One region of the Bacillus songklensis genome, then DNA from elsewhere that is predicted to be linked to it. Evidence: a T-box and tRNA genes for the amino acid it is inferred to sense, from the RefSeq annotation. Region 1 holds a T-box; the other holds one or more tRNA genes.
The links. The T-box of region 1 lies ahead of ACFOU2_RS06020 (valine--tRNA ligase). A T-box ahead of a tRNA ligase gene usually reads a tRNA of that ligase, here a tRNA-Val.
Positions count from the first base shown of each region.

Region 1 (9,581 bases):
AAGCAAAAATTGCTGGGACTCCCATTTCGCCTCATCCTTTTGATCTTTTTCATAACTCTCTAGAGCGGTTTCCGCCATTAATAAATAAGATAAAAACTTTCCGATATCTTGATTGAGATTTTGTTCTGACTTTAACTTCACCAGTTCTTCTTTAATTCCTTTTCGTTCTTTTGAAGAAGGAGAGGAATCAGCGGCGATTTTAGAAGAAAGCGAAAGCATTGTTTCAAAAATGCTTTGCCCTTTTGTCATCACTTTCAGATCATTTTTTGACCACTCATTCGTTTGGATGGCCGGCATTTCGTACGATTTAATGTACGTGTCTTCTCCCTGCTTTTTATAATACTCCCCAACCTGCTTCATCACCTTTTCCTCCAGCCCTACTCCGATGAATAATGCATAGACATCCCCGCTTTTAACGGCTGCGGCTGCATATCCCTTTGCTCTCATATTCCGAACGGCTGCTTCTCCTGCTTTTTTTGTCGAAAACACCCCTGCTTGTACAGCATAAGCAGAAAAAGAAGGCAACGAAGAGGGCTGCTTCTCTTCAACGGTCTGTCCTCCCCCTGTCTTTTCCGTAAGCGCAGCTGGAGGAGGGGAGGCCGTAACCGAATCTGTCTTTTTCGATGTAAACGCTGAGTTTTCTCCTGTCATCATGTTCAGGCTAAACATCCCTAAACCTGTCCCGATTAAAACGGCGACCGCCATGATGATCGCAACGTGCTTCACAGCATTTCGAGAAGATCCATTTCTTCTGATTCCGATTGATTTTGTTTTGAGAGACGGTTTTTTCTTGCTTTTCACTTGGCGTAAATCCTCAATTGACACAACCTTTGTCGGCTGTTCCTCTGGAAGAATCCAAGAAAATTCTTCTTGTGGAGAAGAAGGTACTTCCACTTTCTCTTGTTTCTTGGTTGTGCTTTTTGCCTGCTCCTCATACTCTGCTTCTTTTCCATTAATCTTGATGGAAATTTTATTTGGCTGCTTGTCCATTTCCGCCCACCACCTTGTTTTCACAGCGCATCCATTGTTTGCTCCCATCCTATCATAACGGCCAAAAAAAATAACAAGACATTTGTCGTCTTGTTATGAAAGGTTTTCGACGTTTTTATGAAAATCGCGACATCAATCACTCGTAAGTGGCTGCTGCTTATTGCCAGGAAGCCGCATATCGAATGCAGGAAAGTCTTTTTTCAGCTTGTTGATACCGGCATCATAGTAGATGCACACGTCCAGCTCATATGCCGGTTTACCCATTCGCCCCCCATCTAGCAGCACTTTTCAGCCGGGCCGATAAATGTCAATTTTCATCTAACGCTTCCCTTCCTGTAATGTCGCAAGAAAGATGCCCGGGTCGAAACATGTGGGCGTTTCGACAGAAAGGTGGTTAATCCCTCTGTTCTGTTCTAAGTAAGAGCCATGAAGAGGGGAAGGGCAGAACCACTACAGTATAACATTATAAAAATACCAATCTAGTATTTTTTGGCCATATATAAAATAAACAATGGTTCCGATAGCAATAGACGGGCCAAAAGGCATAGGTTTTCCACGTTTCACTCTTCCTATAAATAAACCTATCAGCCCAACAATCACACCCATAACGGTTGAAAAAAAGAAAGATAACAATATCGCTTTCATTCCCAAAGCGAGGCCTATCACCCCAAACAGCTTAATATCACCGCCGCCCATTCCGCCGCGACTTAGAATGGCTATTAACAATAACAATCCAACACCGATCATTCCGCCAGCAATGCTGTCCCACCACGGGGTGAGCGGATAAATTGCTCTCTCTAGCACAAACAATCCCCCGAAAAAAAGCAGGATTTTGTCCGGAATGATCATATAGGCCATATCAGATACTGTGATAACCATCATTAACGAAACGAGTGTTACGTAAATAATAGCCTCCTCCAATGAACTGCTTACTAACGGGGCTGCCCCAAATAATACGCCCGTCGCCAATTCAACAGATGGATATACAGGCGAGATTGCCTTACCGCAATTACGACAGCTCCCACCCTGAAATATGTATGAGAAAAAAGGAATTAGTTCTCGCACTGTCAACTGTTTCTGACAGTGCGGGCATGCTGATCTTGGTTTGATAATCGATTGACCTTTTGGGAGACGCAGGCCCACTACATTGAAAAACGAACCTAAAATGAGCCCGAAAACAAATAAGTAACCAATTAATATATATAACATAGATACATCCTCAATCTCCTTTTTATTTATATCTTTTCTTGTTTTTATTCAGTTAGCTTCACTGGATTTGTTAACTTGATCATACTTCCGTGGATCAAACTAATGGATCAGTCGCGGTAATGTCGTAAATTTCGGTTGCATGCACGAACCGAGTCTTTTTATCCACCATACCTCCTCCGCCTTTTTTACTAAAAACATCACCAATCATCGGGATTACAATTGCGGCAATTGTTCCCAAAACGACAATAATAATCAATAATTTAGCTAAAGTTAATTCGCTTTTATCACTGGAAAGACGCTTCAATATATCTATGTCTCCTTGTTCCATTTTGGGGCTTGTCACATCAAAATTAAAGAGACGGCCCGGCTTAAAAACATTCTTTAAACAATTGTTTCTGCCTGTTTATAGCTGACTGGGCATACAGATGCACACCCTTTAATACCATGTAATACCGACTATATTTCCCTGAAAAATCCAATTCCAGGTCAAAATCTATATCTTTTATCCCATGCCGCCAACTTCACAATATCTATATTTTACCATCCGTGATTTTTCGTTGCAAACGGGGAAATGTATTTTTAACTACTACTTTAGTTTCAACAATTGAGGCTGTTCGCCTTCTTTCTATACTAATTGTTAAAAGTAAACCTTTTGATGGTCTGTAATTTAACAATGATAGAAACGAAAAATAAAATAAAGACACCGTGCATTTTTTATGCAGGTGCCTTTTATTTACACAAATGCTTTTCTAACTTCCGAAATAAAATACAACGATCCCGTCACCATCAATAAATCCTTCTCGGTTTTTAATTTTTCCTTTCCTTCTCTCAAAGCTGTATACCAATCTTCTTCAGCGGAAGTGTTATCCCCTTGTGCCATTTCATGCAAATCTTTTGCCTCATAGGCCCTCGGAAAATCAAAGCTCGTAAACGTAATGGAAGCTGCCACTTCCTGCAGCTTTTCAATCATATCTTTTGCATCCTTGTCTTTTAGACAACTGAAGATGACGTGAATGTTTTTATCTTCATAATGTAAACGCAATGTTGAAACGAGGCTTTCGATTCCCTGAAAATTGTGGGCACCGTCAATAATGATGGTTGGATGTTCACTTACCTTCTCGAAACGGCCGATCCATTTGGCAACAACCAAACCTTCTTGAATATGCCGTTCTTCAATCGCTGCGCCGCCATGGTTTTTTAAATAAACGGCCGCCATGACGGCAAGTGATGCATTTTTCACTTGATGATAGCCCATCATCGTAATGCGCAAATCATGAAAAGAGGCGGCGGGTGTTTCCATTGAAAACTTTTCTCCTGTCTCTAACGTCTCATAAGAAGTAATATGAAACTCTTTTTCTAACAAATAAAAAGGAGATTGTTTCTCATTCGTCCTTTCCGTTAAAATCTCTCGTGCTTCTTTTTGTTCGACGGCGGAAATCAACGGTATCCCAGGCTTGATGATGCCTGCTTTTTCTTCCGTAATCTCCTCAACGGTTTCGCCTAAAATGTGCATATGGTCAAACCCGATGTTTGTGATGATCGTTAAGATGGGCTGAACGACATTTGTCGAATCCAATCGTCCCCCTAATCCCGTTTCAAAAATGACGAAATCTTGTTTGTTCATCTTGCCGAAATAATAGAACGCCATGATTGTAATGACTTCAAACTCCGTCGCTTCTCCTAAATCAGTCTCTTCCAATCCTTCGACAACGGGCTTTATCGTATTAACAAGTTCGGCCATCTCTTCGTCGCAAATGGGCCGCCCATTGACACTAATGCGCTCGTTAAACGTTTCAATATATGGCGATGTAAATGTACCGACGTTATTGCCCGCTTGCTGCAAAATATTTCGCAAATAACAGACGGTAGAGCCTTTTCCGTTTGTTCCCGCGACATGGATCGCTTTAATTTCATCATGCGGATTTCCCAGTTGCTCCAGCATCCATGCCATTCGTTCAAGACCAGGCTTTATTCCGAAACGAAGGCGATTACGAATCCAGTTCAATGCTTGGTTATAAGTCTCCATGATTGTGTCCCTTCACCCTTCTATCTATCTTTCTACCCTTTTTTTCTTCGCTTACTAAAGATTCATTATATCAAAAACGGGTTAACTCTAAAGTCTCCGCTCCCTAGAGTTCAAAGTCTTTCTATAAAATGAATCGTCACGAAAAACCTCGATTTTACCGGATTGTTCATGACGATTCATTTTATGGGGTGTCCCAAAACCACGTTCTTCTTGTGGTTTTGGGACACCCTCTTCTTCCTGTTATCCTCTTAAATCGCTAATACGCGCCTCAACTGTTGAACGTTTTTCGAGATAGTCCGCTTCTTTTTTGCGTTCTTCTTCGATTACGTTAGCCGGCGCTTTGGCAATAAAGCCCTGGTTACTTAATTTTTTTTGCACGCGCTCTACTTCTTTGTTCCATTTGTCTAATTCTTTTTCAAGACGCTTAATTTCTTCTTCTACGTTAATTAAGCCTTCAAGCGGCAGAATAAGCTCTGCACCTGTCACAACTGCTGTCATTGCTTTGTCTGCTGCTTCCATTTCCGTTGCAATCACAAGCTCACTTGGATTACAGAAACGTTCTAAGTAAGCACGGTTCTTTTCAAGCTGTCCTTGGATGTTTGCATCTTTCGCTTTGATGTGAAGCTTGATTTGCTTGCTCATCGGCGTATTTACTTCCGCACGGATGTTACGTACAGCACGAATGATGTCTACAAGTAAACGCATTTCTTCAGCCGCTTCTGTATCTGTCAAGTCAGTACGAACTTCCGGCCACTTTGCTACCGTGATGGATTCTCCTTCATGCGGCAAGTTCTGCCAAATTTCCTCGGTAATAAACGGCATGAACGGATGTAAAAGGCGCATTGTGTTGTCTAGTACATAAGCCAAAATCGAACGAGTCGTTTTCTTTGCTGCCTCATCCTCACCGTAAAGCGGCAGTTTCGCCATTTCAATATACCAATCACAGAAGTCATCCCAGATGAAATTGTAAAGAACACGGCCTACTTCACCGAACTCATACTTCTCTGCAAGCTTCGTTACCGTTTCAATTGTTTCATTTAAACGAGTTAAAATCCATTTATCTGCAACGGATTTCCCACCGCTTAAGTCAATTTCTTCATATGTTAAACCAGCCATGTTCATTAAAGCAAAACGGGAAGCGTTCCAAATTTTATTCGCAAAGTTCCATGTTGCTTCTACTTTTTCTGTGCTGTAACGCAAGTCTTGACCAGGTGAAGAACCTGTTGATAAGAAGTAGCGCAGTGAGTCTGCCCCGTATTGATCGATGACTTCCATCGGATCAACGCCGTTTCCGAGAGACTTACTCATTTTGCGTCCTTGCGCATCACGTACAAGGCCGTGGATTAATACATCCTTGAATGGACGCTTTCCTGTAAACTCAAGTCCTTGGAAAATCATACGTGATACCCAGAAGAAGATGATATCGTAACCTGTTACTAACACATCTGTAGGATAGAAACGTTGATAATCCGGAGACTCTGTTTCAGGCCAGCCCATTGTTGAAAACGGCCATAATGCGGAACTGAACCATGTGTCTAATACGTCAGAGTCTTGCTCCCAGTTTTCAATGTCTGACGGCGGCTCATGATCAACGTATACTTCACCTGTTTCTTTATGATACCAGGCCGGAATGCGATGTCCCCACCATAATTGACGAGAAATACACCAATCACGAATGTTTTCCATCCAATGTAAATATGTTTTCTCGAAACGATCCGGTACGAAGTTTACTTTTTCATCTGCCGATTTTTGAAGCTCGACCGCCGCATCTGCCAATGGCTGCATTTTCACGAACCATTGCGTAGAAAGATATGGTTCTACAACGGCACCGCTGCGCTCGCTATGGCCGACAGAATGCATATGGTCTTCAATTTTGAATAACACGCCTTCTTCTTGAAGATCTTTCACGATTTGCTTACGGCATTCAAAACGATCCATCCCCTCATATTTGCCAGCTTTTTCGTTCATTGTACCGTCCGGATTCATGATAAGAATACGCTCCAAGTCATGACGGTTTCCGATTTCAAAGTCATTCGGGTCATGAGCTGGTGTAATTTTAACAGCACCTGAACCGAATTCCATATCCACATAGTCATCGCCTACGATAGGAATTTCGCGGCCTGTAATTGGGAGAATGACCTTTTTGCCGATTAGATGTTTATAGCGCTCGTCTTCCGGGTGAACCGCAACAGCCGTATCACCAAGCATTGTTTCAGGACGCGTTGTGGCAATCTCAATATGTCCTGAACCATCCGCTAATGGATAACGCATATGATAGAACGCACCTTGTACGTCTTTGTAAATAACTTCGATATCTGATAACGCCGTTTTCGTCGCAGGATCCCAGTTGATGATGTACTCGCCGCGGTAGATTAACCCTTTTTTATAAAGGGTCACGAATACTTCACGTACCGCTTTTGACAATCCTTCATCTAATGTAAAACGTTCACGCGAATAGTCTAAGCCAAGACCTAACTTTGCCCATTGTGCGCGAATATGGGATGCGTATTCTTCCTTCCATTTCCATGTTTCTTCAACAAATTTCTCACGGCCTAAGTCATACCGTGTTTTTCCTTCATTGCGAAGCTTCTCTTCTACTTTTGCTTGTGTCGCGATACCTGCATGGTCCATACCAGGAAGCCACAGTACATCATAGCCTTGCATGCGTTTCATACGTGTCACGATGTCTTGCAGCGTTGTATCCCACGCGTGTCCTAAGTGAAGTTTCCCTGTTACGTTTGGCGGCGGAATGACGATCGTATACGGTTGTTTTTCTGGATCGCTTGTTGCTTCAAAAAACTTTCCATCAAGCCAGTATTGATAACGATTGGACTCAACGGATTTCGGATCATATTTCGTTGACATGGTGATTTCCTTTTCTGCCATCTTCTTAACCTCCATCTAAAAATAAAAAACTCCTTCCATCACATAAAAGGACGAAAGGAGTGAGTTTCGCGGTACCACCTTTTTTCATAAGCCATATGTAGATACAATGAAGCCTATGCACTTAAACAGATAACGGCCTGTTTCCGTCTTTTTCTACTGGTGCCCTTGGTGGATACTTGATTCAGTTCCTGCAGACATGTTCGTAAAAGCTGCTCATGGGCGACCTTCAAGCGTGACCAACCTAAGAAGTCTCACAGCCAAGGACCTCTCTTTCTGAAGGCGTGCACTGCCCTACTCTTCCCAATCGATGCATTTTCTTTTAAAAAGTCTCGTAACTATACTATATGAAAAATCTATTAATCGTCAATATTATTATCCATTTTTTTAGCATTGTATTCACGTTCTTGAAAAATTGATTCAAAAATCACCATGTCGAATCACTCATCATACGATAAACTAAGCTAATTTTAAAGGAGAAAGGAAGGAAGGAAATGAGAAAGCGTTTTAACTCATATAAATTTCAAAAATGGACGCGTAATGCCACTGCCGTTTGCGCTCAATTCATTATTCCGCTCACCATTTTCCAGGCAGTTCGGACCATCTTCTTTCCGACAACATTTGACGTTTTATTGTTAACGCTGCTTGTCATTTTGGCGGCTGCCATTTATCTAGAATGGGTATAAGAAAAGCGAAGGCGACTGTTCAACCATACAGTAGGTTGGCAGACTAGAATCGCGACGCCCTGTACTTCGGAGCTTCTGACAAGGGAACCGCTTTTTGGTTCCGCAGGAAGAAGCGAAATTACCGTAGGGACTGGCTCGTGCAGCTGGACAATTTCAAAGCGCAATTTATGCTTTATTATAAATAAAAAACAAGCCATCCATAACCAAGGTTATGAATTGGCTTGTGCTTGTGCAGCCTGCTCGGCAGCTGCTTTCTTTTGTTGCTCTGCTTGCATGATTCTCGTGAGCAGCTGCTCAATATTTTTCATATGCCAGTAAGAGGACACTAACGTTTGAACGTGCTTCATCTCGGTTTGTGCCCCACGTTCGTTCCGGTATTGGTCCACCGCTCTTACAATCAATTCCGGGAAAGCCATATAACAATAAAACAATAACAATTCTTCTTCCCTCAGCGAAAAATGCTGCTGATACGTTGTAAACCATTCATAATTTTCATAGCTTTGAATGGGATATGTTTTAAAAACCCTAAAGTAAAAAGGCATCAAATCATAAATAGGAGAAGCTTCTCTCGCTTTCTCAAAATTGATAAAATAGCCTGTTCCGTTTTCATCATAGATAAAGTGTTTAGAAGATAGCTTCCCATGAATTGTGACAAGGCGTGCTTTTTCTTTCTCCTTCATTTTTTCATACCATTCATCCAGTTTTGAACGTGCAAATCCCAGCGCTTGGGAACATTCATTATAAAACATGCAAAAATACAATTCAAATGGGGACATATACAATTTTTGCTCACACTCTGTTACGTATTTTTCCAAATCTTCTTTGCGATCATCCCATTGTTTGCCTAATAGTTCATAGTGTCTTTTGACATCCTCTTGTTTTAAGCCCACTTCATGCAATGTCAATGAATGAAGCTGCGCCAACTCTTGGAACAATTTATGGTAGCGAATGTCCCGTTCTTCTTTCGGATCATTCGGGAGCCATGGCGTTAAGTAATAAGCATGTGTTCCTTCATATACAATATACTGTCCATCCTGTGTGCGATAAGGCTGCACCATTTTCATAAAGCCTTTTTGCGAAAGTCCCCCGATTGTTTGAATAAAGTGGGTACCTTGTCTTGAAGAAACGTCCAGCCTTTTCAATGCAAATACACCCTGCTGAGTATACACCTTTTTCAGTCTTCCATAGTCTTCCACATAATCGACCTTTAAACGATACGGATTTAACAGCTCTTGATAATCAATAACAGATTCGTATCCCACTCTCTTTCCCTCATTTTATGAAAAGTCTTAGAAAAGAAGGAGAGGCCGAGCAATAAAATGGATGCTCGACACTCACACAACTGGCTTATCGCTTCACTGCGATCGGTATATTTAAAATCATTCCCTCTTCCACACTATGTTCATCTTCAAGATTATTCACGCGAATCAAATTTTGGACATTTATGTCGTAACGTTCCGCAATTTTCTCGAGTGAATCTCCATTTTGGACAATGCATATTTTAAGCGGTGAGAAATCTTCCTCCGCATTTTTTGAGAATAACTGAGTTAAATACAGTGCATTTTCATTACGAACAGGTTTTTCTTCTTGTTCCTCCTCCGGTTGGGCTTTGGCGGAGCCTGCGTATTGTTTATACGCTTCTTCTCTCGATTGTGCTTCTTCCTGCTCTTGTTGTGCCCGGAGAGGAACCATATTTTTTGCTCTTAATTCAATAGCGGGAGCTTCCGCTTGTTCTTCCTCACCAGAAGTTTCTTGTTTGACTTCAGTCTCAAGCGGCTCATAAGCTT
Region 1 is NZ_JBHRZT010000020.1:584,364-593,944, forward strand. It holds gene ACFOU2_RS05995 (hypothetical protein) at 1-990, opposite strand, end outside; gene ACFOU2_RS06000 (hypothetical protein) at 1,123-1,254, opposite strand; gene ACFOU2_RS06005 (prepilin peptidase) at 1,441-2,199, opposite strand; gene ACFOU2_RS06010 (hypothetical protein) at 2,294-2,503, opposite strand; gene ACFOU2_RS06015 (bifunctional folylpolyglutamate synthase/dihydrofolate synthase) at 2,933-4,228, opposite strand; gene ACFOU2_RS06020 (valine--tRNA ligase) at 4,466-7,111, opposite strand; T-box leader at 7,155-7,428, opposite strand; gene ACFOU2_RS06025 (hypothetical protein) at 7,603-7,794, shown strand; gene ysxE (spore coat protein YsxE) at 8,004-9,056, opposite strand; gene spoVID (stage VI sporulation protein D) at 9,142-9,581, opposite strand, start outside.

Region 2 (9,581 bases), on a different contig from region 1:
TTGCCTTTCGAGCACCACTCACATTATCAATGGAAACGGTCGGAATGTTTGAGCCTTCTATATATTCACATGCAAGGACTACTGGATATTCGAGAGCCATGTCTTCTACTATCTTCGATTCCATTCTTGCTGTTAGTAAAACCAGCCCATCCGCTTTTTTTTGGCGGAGTATGTTTAAGTACCCGTTTTCATCTTCGACACCATTGCCCGCATCCACAAGCAGAACCTGATATCCGTTTGCCACCGCTACAGACTCTATCCCTCTTAGGACCTTAGAAAAGAAGGTGTTCGTAATATCCGGGACAACGACTAGGATGGTTTTTGTTTCTGACCTTCTTAGCTGACGGGCTAATACATTCGGCTGATAGTTTAATTCTCTAATTGCTTCTCTTACTTTTTCGATTGTTTCTTCTTTTACAGTGTCAGGCTTACTTAACACTCTCGATACTGTAGCAGTAGAAACATTTGCCTTTTTTGCCACATCTTTAATTCTCACCATTTGACGACTCTCTTTTCCTTTTATTTATCTGTGAATTTATTGTAATCGATTACAATTTAGATTTCAACTCTCTTTTAGAGAATTTTCGGTTCTGGTGCAAAACCTTCAAGACGATTGCAATTGACCTCTAAATCTTGGACATACTGATACTATGACTCTATACGAGGTGTGTGATCGGTATGGAAAAACAAAACGTGTCGAAAGTTTCCGGCGCATGTCTATCTTGTGCATCGTGTAGGAAAAATGTAAAGCAGCGTATAGTGTTTACGTTGCACTATGCCGCACTAAATCGGAAGTTTTCGGAACTCAATTTGCGGAAAAATGACGGCTTTCTTCTTAAGCAGTCTGCACATAATTCACACAATGAATAACAGCGATTCCAATTCAGAATAGATAAAATCAACTAGGCATATTATCATATTTCAGCGAATGTTGTATTATATAAATGCAATCAATTTTTTTCTCTAGCTAATTGAGTTAGCCCTGTAACCATATGTTTTTCCAAAAAAGGAGTGACGCACTTTGTATGCGTTGCTTCTTTTTTTGCTTTCACCGGTAGATTAAACGAGTAGAATTTTCTGAAATAACGTATTGTCAGTTAATGGCGGATATAGTACATAGTAATGAATTGGATTTTGCCTAATCACCGCCATCTTCGCCTTTAATATGCGCTAGAAATAGCCGTTAAATGTCGACATCACTTTACCGATCTTCTGCGAAAATATCGTCTCTTTAAACGCACTGATTACATCGCTCACTAAATCCTCGACCGGTTTGTTAACACCTTTGCGTCGATGAGCAATAATAGCCCGATACCACAAACGATAAAATAGACATTGTGGCCGTTGCCGCCGCCCTTTCTGACCGTTGCCCGGCGTTCAATCACACCGTAAGATTCCAGTAGCTTTAATGCACGTTGAACAGTACGCTTAGCAATCTCGGTTAGCTGAGCGATGGTATCCACCTTTAAGAACGCTGCGCCAACGATTTTGCAGGCGTAACGGGATAAAGTTTTGAGCACGCTGATAAGCTTAGTGTATAGTAATCTTTCTTATTCCGAAGTGTCCCTTTCGCTAGTCCTTCTGCTTCTTTAGCAAGTACGTACACGTCGAAAAGATCATCCCAACAGTGAGTCGCTCTATCTCTATCTCTATCTCTATCTGTGTTGTAGTATTTGCGGAATAATTTTGCGCGCCTTTTTGATTGTCGAATTTTAGACAAAATAAAAACGCCCCCTTATATCCGGTTGAATATAAGAGGGCGCCATTCTTTTCCGCTAGGGACCGCCACACTTTTTACGTAATCCCAACGGTTAATCTAAACGAAAAAGCCCGTCATTACGGGCTTCTTACAGCGTAATGATTCCGACTGGGTTCGAACCAGCGACCTCTACCCTGTCAAGGTAGCGCTCTCCCAGCTGAGCTACGGAATCGTAATATTATGTCACTGATATTATTATATGTATGGACTGGCCCCATGTCAATCCTCTTTTTCAGTTTATCGAAATAGAAAATACATATTCGTATTTGTTACACTATCCTTAGTGAAAACCTAAGGAAGAGCATTATAACTGTTAAGATTCGCATGTATTCTGATTTTGTGTCCCCGTTTTGTTTTGTCGGGGAGGCACCATCGAAAGAGGCCGTGAAAGGAAAGGATGTAGAGGAGAAATGTTCATGAGCAAAGAGGTATATTTGGCGCGGTTTCACGCCGAAAAGAGAAACGATGTCACCCTTGACTATTTACGTTATTTGCAGGAGCAGCACATGCTTCAAATCCCTTTTGAAAATTTGGATGTTATGTACAAAACACCGATTGTATTAGATATGACACGGTTTTATGAAAAGATTGCGGAACGCCATCGCGGAGGGTTTTGCTATGAGCTGAACAGTTTGTTTTGCTGGCTGCTAACAGAACTTGGGTTTAAAGCCCATTTAATTGCAGGGACGGTTCAAAAAGAAGACGGATCTTGGGCGCTGAAAGAGAGCCATGCGACCACCCTTGTGCATCTTGATCAGCCTTACCTTACTGATGTCGGGTTTGGTGATTCTGTCCGTAAGCCGATTCCATTAACCGGTGAAACGGTCGAAGATGTGAGCGGAGTGTATCGCGTTCATCAATTGGATGATATCACGTATGACTTGCAAAAACATGAAAACGGCTGGAAAACCAAATACCGCTTTACCATCGAAGAAAAGCTGCTTGAGCAATTTGCTCCGATGTGTGAATTCAACCAAATATCCCCCCACTCACCGTTTACGAAAACGAACTTGACGACCATCGCAACAAAAACGGGACGGATTACATTGTCAGGTGTTACTTTAACGATAACGAACGGTGAGAAAAAAGAGAAGCAAGAAGTGAGCGAAAAAGACATTCCCGCTCTGCTCCAAACACATTTTCATATCTCCTTATAATATTAAAGTCCCATTTTCTCAATAAATCACGAAAAATGATTCTTAATGAAAGGACCCCTCACCGAATCCCTTGGTTTTGCAGGATTTTCATGACGCGTCCTTCCAAGAGGATGACCCAAGTGGTATGCTGGGTCATCCTCTAATGTCTGATAAATGATAGTCTGGCCGGTTCCATCGTCGTATCTTTAAATTCGTAGTCGACTTGAAATGTTCCTAAATACTCCCCTTTGGCATTTTTTAGTAAAGCTTTAGCCAATAATTGATCGCCTTTTACCTCATAAACAACAAACGACTCAACAGACAGCTTGGGGGGCTGTGATTCATTTTCCAGTTTCAGCACATCTTTACCATTTAGCTGTACATGAAAATCTCCCTTTTTCTTATAATATTTCACTTGTTGAAGCAAAACCGTCCGCGCATCGTTGACGAAAATTTCTTCCACAACTTGTTCCCCGTTTTCATGGATCTTCAATATTTTCGGTTCATTTAAATAAAGGGCTTTATCCCGTTTTTTCGGAAGCAGTACGATCACTTCCTCCACTCCATCATGGTCCACATCGATCGTCTGCATCTTTGGCTTCGCATTCACCATATTGGTGCTTGACCACTCCGGAAATGCCATTTTTCTGTTCCCAATGTGCAGCTCAAAACCTTGATAACGGTTCCCTTGCCCGTCTGCATGCAAGGAAATATGCTGATTGGGAATGTTGGCCATTTCACTCGCTCCGACTGAAGCAGGCTGAGCAAACAAGAAGGCAGCCATGACAAAAATCCATCCCTTTTTCACCCGAATTCATCCTCCGTTTACACTTTTTTCTTAGTATGAAATCCTCCTCTTGATTTTATGCAGCAAACCATTGACATCCATACTGCATATGATGAAGAAGCACACAAAATTCGAGGCGGGTTAGAATGATGGGAGTATTATATCGCAAAGCAAACATTTATGATTATAACGGAATTTTATTTGTGTTAAGGGAGGCTGATCAGCTGCATACAGAGGCAGTGCCGGATATGTTTCCCGCAGACCAGGTATCGATGCCCCCGTATACGTTTCAATCGTATGTTTCCAGCCCCTCCAATGTTGTCATCGTGGCCGAGCTGAATGGGTACATTATCGGTTACTCATTTGCCCAGCTTTATTACACGTCCTCTCCTTCAGGAGGAGAAGAGCGCTGCAGTGCCTTCATTGATTTTTTTGGAGTCAAAAAGGAATACCATGGGCTGGGCATTGCTTTGGGGTTATTCGAGCAAACGAAAAAATGGGCGCAAAAAAAGAAAGCTGATTTTCTTCAGCTGAATGTTTGGCATTTCAATAAGCGCGCCATCCGCTTTTATGAAAAACAAGGCATGGAGCCGGTAAGTGTTCTGATGCATTTGCCATTAAAAAGAGGGGGCTGAATCGAAAGGCCTCCTCCTTTTCATTTCTTATTTTGCCAGCGGTTCTTCATTTCGCTCCAACTCGTCACGATAGCGGTGGGCAATGCGACTTGCGGCACTTGCCGCTACACTTGCCACTAAATCATCAAGAAATGTGTGCACACAATTTTCTTTTTTCTCATTCAATTTATGAATAATCCCGATTTTACATTTATCTAAATGACCGAATGTCGTAACGCCGATGCTTCCGTATGTTAAAACCGCCCCAAGTGCAATGGTTTCATCCACGCCGAACAGGCCCTCGTCCTGCTCTACAATGGATTGCAGCGGTTCGGATAATTTCTTTTGTTCAGCAAGCTTGTCCAACTCAATACCGACTAAAAGCGCGTGCTGAATTTCACGTTTTTGCAGCACCCGTTCTACACTCTCGGCACATTCTTTTACCGTTAACCCTTCATTATAAGGGGCTTGCATTTCGTAAACAATTTCTGCAATATCCCAAATGGCCACACCGCGTTCTTCTAATAAAGTTAACGTCGCTTCTAATACATCTTTACTTGGTACAAATGTTTTTTCCATCATTTCGCTCATTTCGCTCTCCCCTTTTCCTCTGTCGTTATTTCTAGCATGACACATGTTTTCTTTCATGCCAACTGCCCCGCCTTGCTTTTTACGAGAAATTAAGAAAATATTAATAATTAGTATACAATTGTTATTTCACACAACAATCAATTTACAAACAAGACTTTTTTCAGACAGACATTGACTTTTTAGTTGTGCTAAAATAAAGATAACGCTTTCAAACGGTGGGGGTTTACATGGAGAAAAAGATTGGACAAACAGAGGAACTTTCATTTTACAGTGCTGAATTAGATGAAACCATTTCGTTAATCGTTTATTTGCCCGCTTCCTTTTCGCCGCTTTATAAATATTCGTTACTGCTTGCACAAGACGGCCAGGATTATTACACACTGGGCCGAATGCCGCGTCTAATCGAGCACCTGTTGGATCAAGGCAGTATTCCCAACACGATATTTGTGGGGATCCCTTATCGATCCATCGAAGATCGGAGGGAGAAATATCACCCGGACGGGGCTAAACAAAATGTTTATATTCGTTTTTTAGCCCATGAACTCGTTCCTTTTTTAGATTCCCGGTATCCCACATATCAAATGGGGCAATCGCGCATTTTAATGGGAGATTCGCTCGCAGGCACGGTCTCATTAAAAGCGGCTCTTACATATCCTCATACGTTTGGAAAGGTCATTATGCAGTCACCGTTTGTTAATGATCATTTGCTGGATCAAGTAAAAGCGTTTAAACATCCTTCACTGCTTGAGATGTACCATATAATCGGGCAGCAAGAAACGGGCGTCCGGTTGACAAATGGGACCATATGCGATTTTTTAACGCCAAACCGTGAACTCCACCGCTTACTGGATGAAAAACGATTTAACGTTTTATATGAGGAGTTTGCGGGAAACCACTCCTGGACATACTGGCAGCCTGATTTAAAAAGGGCATTGAGCAGCATGCTGTCCATCTAATGTTTTTTCATTATATTGTTTTTAGAAAATTTGTTATAATTAGTTTAATTCACATACTTTGAGGAGGGAAACTCGATGAAATTTGGGGTTGTTATATTTCCATCAAAAAAATTGCAAGATGCAGCAAATGCTTACCGTAAACGCTATGATAAGCATTATGCCTTGATTGCGCCGCATCTTACGCTAAAAGAAGTATTTGAAGCGTCAGAAAGCGAAGTAACGGAAATTGCAAAAGAGCTGACCAGGGTTGCCAAAAATACAAAACCGTTTGGGCTACACGTGACAAAAGTGAGCTCCTTCTCTCCTGTAAATAATGTTCTTTATTTTAAAATAGAGAAAAATGAAGAACTCGAAGCTTTATATCGTAACTTACACAGCGGTTCACTTGAGCAGCAAACTCCTTATTCCTTTGTGCCGCACATTACAATTGGCCAAGGTCTATCGGATGATGAGCACCTTGATGTATACAGCCAATTAAAGCTTGTCGATGTATCACACAGCGAAGTAGTGGATCGCTTCCACTTAATGTATCAATTAGAAAATGAGACATGGACAGTTTATGAAACATTTCTTTTTGGAAAGGAATAATGTCATTGAATATTAAAGTAGTTGCCACAGAACAAGAACTTCAAGATGCATTTTATGTTCGCAAACAAGTATTTGTGGAAGAACAGCAAGTTCCTCTTGAAGAAGAAATCGATCAGTTTGAAGATGAAGCTGTTCATGTTGTGCTATACGATGAACAGCAACCGGTAGGAGCCGGCCGTTTTCGCGTAGTGGATGGATATGGAAAAGTGGAACGTATCTGTGTCATGCCTTCTCACCGTAAAAGCGGAGCCGGGAAAATCATTATGATGGAGATGGAGAACCTCGCCCACGGGAAGGATCTTCATAAACTAAAGTTGAATGCCCAAACACATGCAGAAGGTTTTTATGAAAAACTCGGCTACAAAACCGTGTCCGGGGAATTTTTGGATGCAGGAATTCCGCATGTCACGATGGTAAAAGAATTGTAAGTGACAACACTGACCCGCAAAGGTCAAATCCAGTTTTTGAAAAGCGGAGCTAGACAATTCCAACATGCAATCTAGGCTTTCTTATATAAGAAAAATTTTTAAAAATGGGTTGTCATATTAACCGTTCATTTTACTGTCATTTCATGACGATCCATACGTGAGGGTATGTGAAAACCACAAAAGCAGTTGGTTTTCACATACCCTCTTTTTCTTTTTTTTATTCGTCATAAAAATAGCTATTACGTACAAAGCTATATAGTAACTACTTAGTTTAGGAGAATGATTATGGATTTTGTACGTATTGGGGTTGAGTTGTTCGTTGGTTTCATCAGCTTGTTTTTATTAACGAAGCTGCTTGGCAAAATGACCATTACCCAAATTACGACATTCGATTTTATTTCAGCTCTCGTCCTCGGGGAACTTGTGGGAAATGCGTTGTATGATCATAAAACCGGGTTGACAGACATTTTATTTGCGGTCGTGTTCTGGGGGGTTTTAATGTTCGGTACAGAGATTTTAACACAAAAAAACTTGAGGGTCCGCTCCCTTTTAGAAGGAAGGCCGGCTATCATCATCCACAAAGGGAGAATTCGTTATAAAGAGATGAAGAAAAATCATTTGGATATTAGTCAGCTTCAACACTTGTTGCGGGCAAAGGATGCCTTTTCTATTCGCGAAGTGGAGTATGCCATTTTAGAAACAGACGGAACCGTGAGCGTGTTAAAAAAGTCTGATTATGCGTCTCCTACAAAGGCTGATCATAAAATGCCCAATAAACAGCCTGTCCTCCCCATTACCTTCATCAGTGACGGACAGCTATTAAAGGAAAACTTAAAAGAAAGCGGGTTTGATGAAACATGGCTGCAAAAAGAGCTGCACAAAAAAGGAATCCGTAACTACTCCCAGGTCATGTACGCCGAATGGGAGGATGGAGATTCCTTGCATGTAGAGAAATATTAGAGAGGATTTACCCATAGGGGGGCAGTTTGCTTCACTTCCAAAACAGCTGCACGGCATACGCACTAATCGCTGTTCAAAACAACAATAATGCCGTGCATCTCGCAAACTATATGTATGAATGTTTCTTTGCTGTATCCTTCAGGCTGTTCACGAAGGATACTTTTTATTTTCCCAAGATTCCTACTAAATCGTTTCATTGATTAACCGGCCTTTTCCGGTCAGTTGCGCAAACATTTCTTCTACTTTTTCCCTTGTGTAAGCTTTTCGCTTCGATAACGTTTTTTCCACTTTTACACCATGATCGCGAGCAAAGTCAAAAGGTGTATGCGGACTGTTTAACTTAGACTCGATTTTTGTCTTCATGACACTTGAAAACTTTTGATATTGATGCTTAACAGGAACCGTTCGATTAGCATATTGAGTATATTGTTCATGATGAATCGGTAAGATATAACCCATGTTTTTCTCCTCCTTTATGCTCTCTTCAACTTCTTTACCTTTTATATCTTGATTTTCAAACAATTTTTCGAGGTCTTTTACTATAAGATACGTTTTGATATGATAGTTTTTGACTGTTTAACGAAAAAATTTTTACGTTCATGATAGGGAAAACCACTTTTATCTCTCAATTTTTCACATTTTGTCTACTCAATAGAGGAAAGGAGGGGGACATCATTGATGAAACATGCAGTATATAAAAAGAAGAAAATAGATTTGGCTCTTCTTGGACGCGAGCAATACCAATTTATCTATGAAACCGGTCTAAGGGGAGAGGTAACCTGTGAACAGTGTGGTGAACAGGTGCGTTTATACCTGGGTATTGAACAGCCTCCTCATTTTTATCATGCGACAATTCCGCATATTCGAATAGAATGTGAAGGACATGAGGTTACGGAAATACGTTCGCAAACGGATATGAATACGCAAGAGGAGTATGTGGAACGAAACGGATTTCGTCTTCCTAAATCACGTAACATTCAGGCGCAATCTCATAAAAATTCCATGCAATGGAAAAATTCAATTTCCATTGAGCTTCTTCCTTCTTTTAAAAAGCGGGTTTTTACGACAATGCCCGATACGTCTTCCTATATCCAATCTCTTCAAGAAAGAGGGATTACGTTAGATACCCATCAGTGGGAAGCGGTCACCACCACAGAAGGACCGCTGCTTATTTTAGCGGGTGCGGGAAGCGGAAAAACGAGAGTGTTGACCGCCCGTACCGCTTATATGATTCAAGAACAACAAATTGATCCCGGTTCTATTATGCTTGTGACCTTTACAGCCAAAGCAGCAAAAGAAATGAAACAGCGTTTGCTTCATTATCCATTTATGTCGGGAGCCATTATCAAAAAGCTCATTGCAGGTACCTTCCATAGTATTTTTTATAAAATGATCGCCCATTTCCAGCCGCAGGTTTGGAACATGGACCGTCTTCTTAAATGGGAGTGGCAAAAAGAACAAATCGTCAAAGAAGCAGGCCGAGAGCTGCATTTGGAGGAGCGTGAGTTTGCTTATGATCAGGCTCTGCAGCAAATCAGCTATTGGAAAAATACATTGACAGGTGTACGCGATGTAAGACCTTCCAGTCAGTGGGAAGAACAAGTCCATTATTTATACAAGCATTATGAAGAGAGAAAACGAAAAGAAAAGATGTTTGATTTTGATGACATGCTGTATGGATGCTATACGATGTTAAAAGAGAACCCTTCTCTTCTTGCACGCTATCAAGAACGGCTGGGTTATTTCTTGATCGATGAATTTC
Region 2 is NZ_JBHRZT010000052.1:399,502-409,082, reverse strand. It holds gene ACFOU2_RS13380 (LacI family DNA-binding transcriptional regulator) at 1-499, opposite strand, end outside; gene ACFOU2_RS13375 (helix-turn-helix domain-containing protein) at 1,257-1,520, opposite strand; tRNA gene ACFOU2_RS13370 (tRNA-Val) at 1,859-1,931, opposite strand; partial or broken gene ACFOU2_RS13365 (DsbA family oxidoreductase) at 2,066-2,164, shown strand; gene ACFOU2_RS13360 (arylamine N-acetyltransferase family protein) at 2,176-2,916, shown strand; gene ACFOU2_RS13355 (hypothetical protein) at 3,056-3,703, opposite strand; gene ACFOU2_RS13350 (GNAT family N-acetyltransferase) at 3,829-4,317, shown strand; gene ACFOU2_RS13345 (phosphatidylglycerophosphatase A family protein) at 4,345-4,878, opposite strand; gene ACFOU2_RS13340 (alpha/beta hydrolase) at 5,115-5,843, shown strand; gene ACFOU2_RS13335 (YjcG family protein) at 5,919-6,431, shown strand; gene ACFOU2_RS13330 (GNAT family N-acetyltransferase) at 6,437-6,859, shown strand; gene ACFOU2_RS13325 (DUF421 domain-containing protein) at 7,142-7,819, shown strand; gene ACFOU2_RS13320 (hypothetical protein) at 8,003-8,278, opposite strand; gene ACFOU2_RS13315 (ATP-dependent helicase) at 8,498-9,581, shown strand, end outside.
Region 2: it encodes a tRNA-Val, which carries the amino acid that the T-box ahead of ACFOU2_RS06020 (valine--tRNA ligase) is inferred to sense. The anticodon was not compared.